2 linked regions of the Pseudosulfitobacter pseudonitzschiae genome follow. The protein of the gene in region 1 interacts with the protein of each later gene in a pairwise test. Links are inferred from orthologs where the notes say so. Each region holds a gene or a part of one and is shown in the gene's direction. Other genes may lie near its edges. The genes, in order: SULPSESMR1_RS17065 and lepA.

The links.
Region 2: the proteins of SULPSESMR1_RS17065 (region 1) and lepA interact in binary tests that used the Escherichia coli proteins (3 or more experiments, as listed by UniProt). The link is inferred for Pseudosulfitobacter pseudonitzschiae from one-to-one orthologs.

What each region holds. Positions count from the first base shown.
Region 1 is NZ_CP022415.1:3,471,090-3,474,331, reverse strand. Bases 161-3,156 are described here. They hold SULPSESMR1_RS17065 (zinc transporter ZntB), read left to right. Parts: upstream 161-1,187; coding sequence 1,188-2,126; downstream 2,127-3,156. Other genes in these bases: SULPSESMR1_RS17060 (LysR family transcriptional regulator), read left to right, coding at 2,469-3,156; SULPSESMR1_RS17070 (ArsR/SmtB family transcription factor), read left to right, coding at 497-1,183; SULPSESMR1_RS17075 (NIPSNAP family protein), read right to left, coding at 161-426. In the rest of the region: SULPSESMR1_RS17080 (antibiotic biosynthesis monooxygenase family protein), read right to left, coding at 1-124; more of SULPSESMR1_RS17075, read right to left, coding at 121-160; more of SULPSESMR1_RS17060, read left to right, coding at 3,157-3,242. UniProt on the Escherichia coli protein: Zinc transporter. Acts as a Zn(2+):proton symporter, which likely mediates zinc ion uptake. Purified ZntB reconstituted in liposomes also binds and transports Cd(2+), Ni(2+) and Co(2+).
Region 2 is NZ_CP022415.1:254,261-257,466, forward strand. Bases 115-3,074 are described here. They hold lepA (translation elongation factor 4), read left to right. Parts: upstream 115-676; coding sequence 677-2,473; downstream 2,474-3,074. Other genes in these bases: SULPSESMR1_RS01170 (response regulator), read left to right, coding at 115-151; SULPSESMR1_RS01180 (hypothetical protein), read left to right, coding at 2,729-3,074. Outside these bases: more of SULPSESMR1_RS01170, read left to right, coding at 1-114; more of SULPSESMR1_RS01180, read left to right, coding at 3,075-3,206. UniProt on the Escherichia coli protein: Required for accurate and efficient protein synthesis under certain stress conditions. May act as a fidelity factor of the translation reaction, by catalyzing a one-codon backward translocation of tRNAs on improperly translocated ribosomes.

The sequences.
Region 1 (3,242 bases):
CGAACCGTTCGACACCCAGAAATCCTTCGACCTCGTTTACCAGCGGGCGCATGGCCGCTGCGATGTCCAGATAGGCGTCGCGTTTGCCTTCCGCCGGTTCCACTTCGAATATAACTGCAATCATCCCGATACCTTTCTCAGCCAAGTTCTGTCTTCGCGCAGCAGAAATTTCCGCGATTGCGCAAAGGCATAGTTTTCCCGCCCCAGCGGGTCCGCCGCCAACCGTGCCCGATAGGCTTCGTACTCCGCCAGTGATTTCACATGATAGATGCCATAGGCCAGCGTCGATGACCCCTCGTGCGGGGCGAAATATCCCACCAGGTCAGCCCCGCAGCGCGGGATCACCTGCCCCCAGTTGCGCGCATATTGCGCAAAGGCGTCCGGTTGGGTCGGGTCGATCTGGTAACGGATCACACAGGTCAGCATAGTCAGTCTCCTTGTTGCTGTGTGGTGATACGCGATTGCCGGACGGGAATGCTTCGATTAACATCAAAGTATGAAAGAAGGCCCCGATTTTACACAGATCGCCATGTTGATGGGCGACCCCGCCCGCGCCAATATCCTGACGGCGCTGATGTCGGGCCGTGCGCTGACGGCATCGGAACTGGCCGCAGAAGCGGGCGTGACCGCTGCAACCGCATCTTCGCATCTGGCCAAGCTGGAACAGGGCGGTCTGCTGCTGCGCCGCAAACAGGGGCGACACCGCTATTTCGCGCTGGCCACCGAAGAGGTGGCCCACACCATCGAGGCAATGATGGGGCTGGCCGCCAATCACGGCCATTTGCGCACCCGTCAGGGGCCGAAAGACATCGAACTGCGCACCGCGCGCGTCTGCTATAACCACCTTGCAGGCGACACCGGCGTGCAGATGTTCCGCGCGCTTGCATCCAAGGGCCAGATCGCCCACGGCGCACAGGGGTTGGATCTGACCGCCAAAGGTGCAGAACTGATGCAAAGCCTTGGCCTTCCGCTCGACACACTTGCGCATTCCCGCGCGCCTATGTGCCGTGAATGCCTGGACTGGAGCGCGCGGCGCTCGCATTTGGCGGGTAAACTGGGCCGCGCTTTACTAAGTCATTTCGAGACATTGGGCTGGGTTGCGCGCGTTCCAGATACCCGCATCATCCGATTTTCATCCAAGGGCCGCGCCGCCTTTGATGCCACTTTTCCGATACTGGACTAAGCTTATGCCGCTTTATACCTATGACATCCTGCCCGACGGGACCGCGACGCCCACCACCGGCACGTCACCCACAGGTAAAAACGGCTATCGCTGGTTCCACTTCGATCTCAAGGACGCCGAACTGCCGAAGTGGGTCAATGCCCACCTTCATCCCATTCCTGCCGGTGCTTTGCTGCAAACCGAAACGCGGCCGCGTTGTGATGTGCATGACGGCGGGCTGATGTTGAACCTGCGCGGCGTCAATCTGAACGCTGACGGCCCCGCCGACCAGATGGTGGCCGTGCGCATGTGGGTGACCGATCAGACCGTGGTCACCGTCCGGATGCGCCGCGTGTTCGCCATAGAAGACCTGCGTCAAGAAATCGAAGCCGGTGCCGCCCCTGACAGCAGTGCCGCCTTTGTTGAAACGCTGGCCAGTCGCCTGACCGAGCGAATCCAAAGCACTGTGTTTGAACTGGCCGACCAAGTGGACGATCTGGAAGACGCCATTCACGACGATGACGACGCGCCGCTGCCCGAAAACCTTGCCAGCCTGCGCCGTACCGCGATCCGCTTGCGCCGGTATCTTGGGCCGCAGCGCGATGCGCTGATGGCACTTGCGGCCACCGACACACCTTTGGGCAACAACGCCCTGCACCGCCGCGAGCTGGCCAACCTTGCTATGCTGACTGTCGAAGAACTGGATTCGCTTCAGGGTCGTCTGACTGCAATCAACGACCACCACGCGGCACAAGCTGCCGCAGCGCAGAACCGCAACAGCTATATTCTAAGCATTGTCGCGGCGACATTTCTGCCGCTGGGGTTCATCACTGGTCTGTTCGGTGTCAATGTGGGCGGTATGCCCGGCGTGGACAGCCCCGCCGCCTTTGCGATTCTCTGCCTGTCGATGCTGGGCATCACTTTGATGACGTTTGTGGTCATGCGCTGGTTCAAGTGGATCTGACGCAGGCACTGTTCTGCCCGTATCCAAGCCAAGCCTGCCCATGATATGTTAAATTTTAGGCAACATTGCCCCGCGCTCTGTGCGCTTTTTTCAACAATACAAATTAGGACCAAGGCCGCACTTTAGGGAAAGAAACGGTTTGGATCGCGCATTGGCATCCAATATTTCCATTATATTTCATATTTCTACAGGATTTCACCCATTGGGAAACACTGCGTTCTCGCGTTTCCGTGCCTGCAACGAAGCCCCAATTACCCCAAGATTATCCCACCCTTGCCCCGATCTTGCCCTGATTGGGGGCGATACACCCCTTAGAAACGAATACCGAGAAAAGGGGACGGCATGGACCGCCTAACAGAAATGGAAGCTTTTGCCACGGTCGTGGATCAGGGCGGATTCACTGATGCGGCCAAGAAGATGGGCATCTCCAAATCAGCTGTCTCAAAGCACGTCTCCTCGCTGGAAGCGCGCCTTGGCGCACGGCTGCTGAACCGCACGACGCGGCGCGTGTCCCCAACCGAGATCGGTCTGGCCTACTACGACCGTGCGCGCCGTGTTCTGAACGACGCAGGCGAGGCCGACGCTTTGGTCACCTCGATGCAATCGGCGCCCTCCGGTCTGTTGCGGATCAGCGTTGCGACCGACTTTGGCGTCAACCACCTGTCACCGGCGCTGTCATCGTTTCTGGAAGATTTCCCCGACATCACCGTGAACATGGTGCTGAACAACCGTTATGTCGAACTGATCTCGGAAGGGTTCGACATGGCCGTGCGCATTGGTGAACTTGAAGACAGTACATTGCGCGCCCGCAAGCTGACGGAAACCACCAAACGCATGATCGCATCGCCTGCCTATTTCGAAAAATACGGCAAGCCCGAGAAAATCGACGATCTGAACAATCACAAGCTGCTGCATTATTCCAACCAGTCATCTGGCAATGTGTGGAAACTGACCGCCCCGTCAGGCGAAAAACGTCAGGTGCGCACCGCGGGCTGGTTGTCGGTCAACGACGGGCAATCGTTGTTGAACGCGGCCATCTCGGGGCTTGGAATCGCCTATTTGCCATCGTTCCTCTATTCGGATGCGATGGAAAAAGGTCTGGTCGAAGACGCCATG
Region 2 (3,206 bases), 3.2 Mb from region 1 along the record:
CCGCAATGTGGCGATCTTTGCCGTAACCGCCGATGAATATTATCACGATCAATCCGTGGTCAGTAAACACGGGATGGACGGGTTCATAGTCAAGCCGATCACCGCCGGTGAATTGATGGGGCTGGTCGATCAATACTGCAGCGCCGCTTGAGCGTTGTGGGCTCGGGGCAGGCGTCATTCCAGCCCGACAGCGCGTATAATTCGGCACTATACTGCAATTATTCCGATGCAGGTCAAAGCGGCGCAATAAATCTTACGCATCGACGTGGCGCTACTCCGTGTGGAGCTGCCGTTTAAGGCGGCGTTCGATCCAGCGCCCGAATACACGCGCAAACAGAATTACCGTCCAGCCTGCGGTATTTCCCGAACCTGCTGGTCACAATTCAAAACTCTTCTGAATCCGGTATTTCCGCTCTGTTCATTCTCGCGAATACGCGGTTCAAACCCGCACCCCGTTTCTACCGAATACCGCCAGATATCCCGTTTTCAAATCACAGCCTGTTCCGAACGCCCCAAGACGCCCGACCGGATCACCCCGAAACGCTGCCGGAAATCGCGGGCCGATCCCGTCCGGCCCCCGCATCTGCCGTGGCCACCCGCAAACACGCAGCATCACAATGCGCCGCGCCCTTCATGCTCACTTGACCAACCCCCAAATCCCCTACATATCCCAACCATGACACCGCTTTCACATATCCGCAATTTTTCCATCGTCGCGCACATCGACCACGGGAAATCCACGCTCGCAGACCGTCTGATCCAGTCGACCCACACCGTGGCCGACCGCGACATGAAAGAGCAGATGCTTGACGCCATGGACATCGAGCGCGAGCGCGGTATCACCATCAAAGCGAACACCGTGCGCATCGACTATGTCGCCGACAACGGCGAGGCCTATGTGCTGAACCTGATCGACACCCCCGGCCACGTCGATTTCGCCTACGAGGTCTCCCGCTCCATGCGCGCGGTCGAAGGCTCGCTGCTGGTCGTCGACAGCACCCAGGGCGTCGAGGCGCAGACTCTGGCCAACGTCTATCAGGCCATCGACGCCGACCACGAAATCGTGCCCATCCTGAACAAGATCGACCTGCCCGCCGCCGACTGCGACCGCGTGGCCGAACAGATCGAAGACGTGATCGGCATCGACGCATCCGGCGCCATCCGCGTCTCGGCCAAAACCGGCATCGGCATCCACGAAACCCTCGAGGCGATCGTGCATCACCTGCCCGCGCCCAAAGGTGACGAAAACGCCGACCTCAAGGCGATGCTGGTCGACAGCTGGTACGACAGCTATCTTGGCGTGATCGTTCTGGTCCGCATCATCGACGGTCGCCTGAAAAAGGGCGAGCGGATCAAATTCCTGTCCAACGGCACCGTGCATCACGTCGACCGCATCGGCGTCTTCCGCCCCCAGATGCAGGTCATCGACAGCCTCGGCCCCGGCGAGATCGGCTTTCTGACCGCGTCCATCAAACAGGTCCGCGACACCCGCGTCGGTGACACCGTGACCCACGACAAGAAAACGGTGCAGGCACTGCCCGGCTTCAAGCCCGCGCAGCCGGTGGTCTTTTGTGGCCTTTTTCCCGTCGACTCCTCCGAATTCGAAGACCTGCGCGACGCCATCGACAAACTGGCGCTCAACGATGCCTCTTTCAGTTTCGAAATGGAAACCTCTGCCGCCCTTGGCTTCGGCTTCCGTTGCGGTTTTCTGGGCCTCCTCCATCTGGAAGTCATTCGCGACCGGATCGAACGCGAATATGACATCGAACTTATCACCACCGCACCGTCGGTGGTCTATCGCATCTTCATGCGCGACGGGTCGATGCAAGAACTGCACAACCCCGCCGACATGCCCGACCTCAGCGTGGTCGATCACCTGGAAGAGCCGCGGATCAAGGCGACCATCCTTGTCCCCGACGACTACCTCGGGGACGTGCTGAAACTCTGTCAGGACCGTCGTGGCGTTCAACTTGACCTGACCTATGCCGGCAGCCGCGCGATGGTCGTCTACGACCTGCCGCTGAACGAGGTTGTCTTCGACTTTTACGACCGCCTGAAATCGGTGACCAAGGGCTATGCGTCCTTTGACTACCAGATGACAGGTTACCAAACCGATAACCTTGTGAAGATGTCGGTGCTGGTCAACGATGAACCCGTCGACGCCCTGTCGATGATGGTCCACCGCGACCGCGCCGAAACCCGTGGTCGCGCCATGGTTGAAAAACTCAAGGATCTGATCCCGCGCCATATGTTCAAGATCCCGATTCAGGCGGCCATCGGCGGCAAGGTCATCGCCCGCGAGACCCTGTCCGCCATGCGCAAGGACGTCACGGCCAAATGCTACGGCGGCGACGCCACGCGCAAACGCAAGCTGCTGGACAAGCAGAAGGCGGGCAAGAAAAAGATGCGCCAGTTTGGTAAGGTGGATATTCCACAGGAGGCCTTTATCAGCGCACTGAAAATGGATTCTTAATCCATTTTCGACGCTGATAAAGGCCGGTGGGGTAAGAGTCCCGCGCAGCGGGGCGCGACCCCACACGGTTGTGTGGTGTGGCAGTACCCAAAACACCAAAGGTTTGTCATTATTAATGGGCATTACAGCAGACACATAGATACATCTTTGGTCGCCCTTTTCCGACTAATTCTTCAAGGCTGGTTCGATTTCGACTTCGCCCTTGAGTTGTTTACCAAATTAGACAATTCTTAGACCTCAATGTGGAGATAGATTGTGTCGGAAAAAATTGAATTAATTGTATCGCTAACAGGTGGGCAGAGTGATGGGCATGACGTGCCTGCGTTCACAGCGCTTGATAGTGCGCACGCTGTTTCGCAAGCGTTGATGATGATTGTGAATTTTGCTCAAACTGGTGAGATTAGACGAAGAAACTTTAAAGACCTTGATACGGTCCTAAACCTAAAAGTAACTCGGCCGGGGTCGTATGAATTTGTTTTTGAGTTCTCTCAATTTGCTCCCTATTTGATTGAAGCATACGGTAGTGGGCTTGCGAACGCGTCTTGGAAGCTGGTCGAGACTGTTTTCAATCGTGCTACCGGTCTTCTCGGGGCCAATGAAATTGAAGAGGCTGAAAGTGATGGCCGAATTAATGCCGGTGACCTAGGTGCTTTGATACAAGCCGTTGAACCTTCGGTCCGAAGGTCTCACTCTGTTGTGAACCATGGTGCATCCAATGTGAGTATTTTCATAA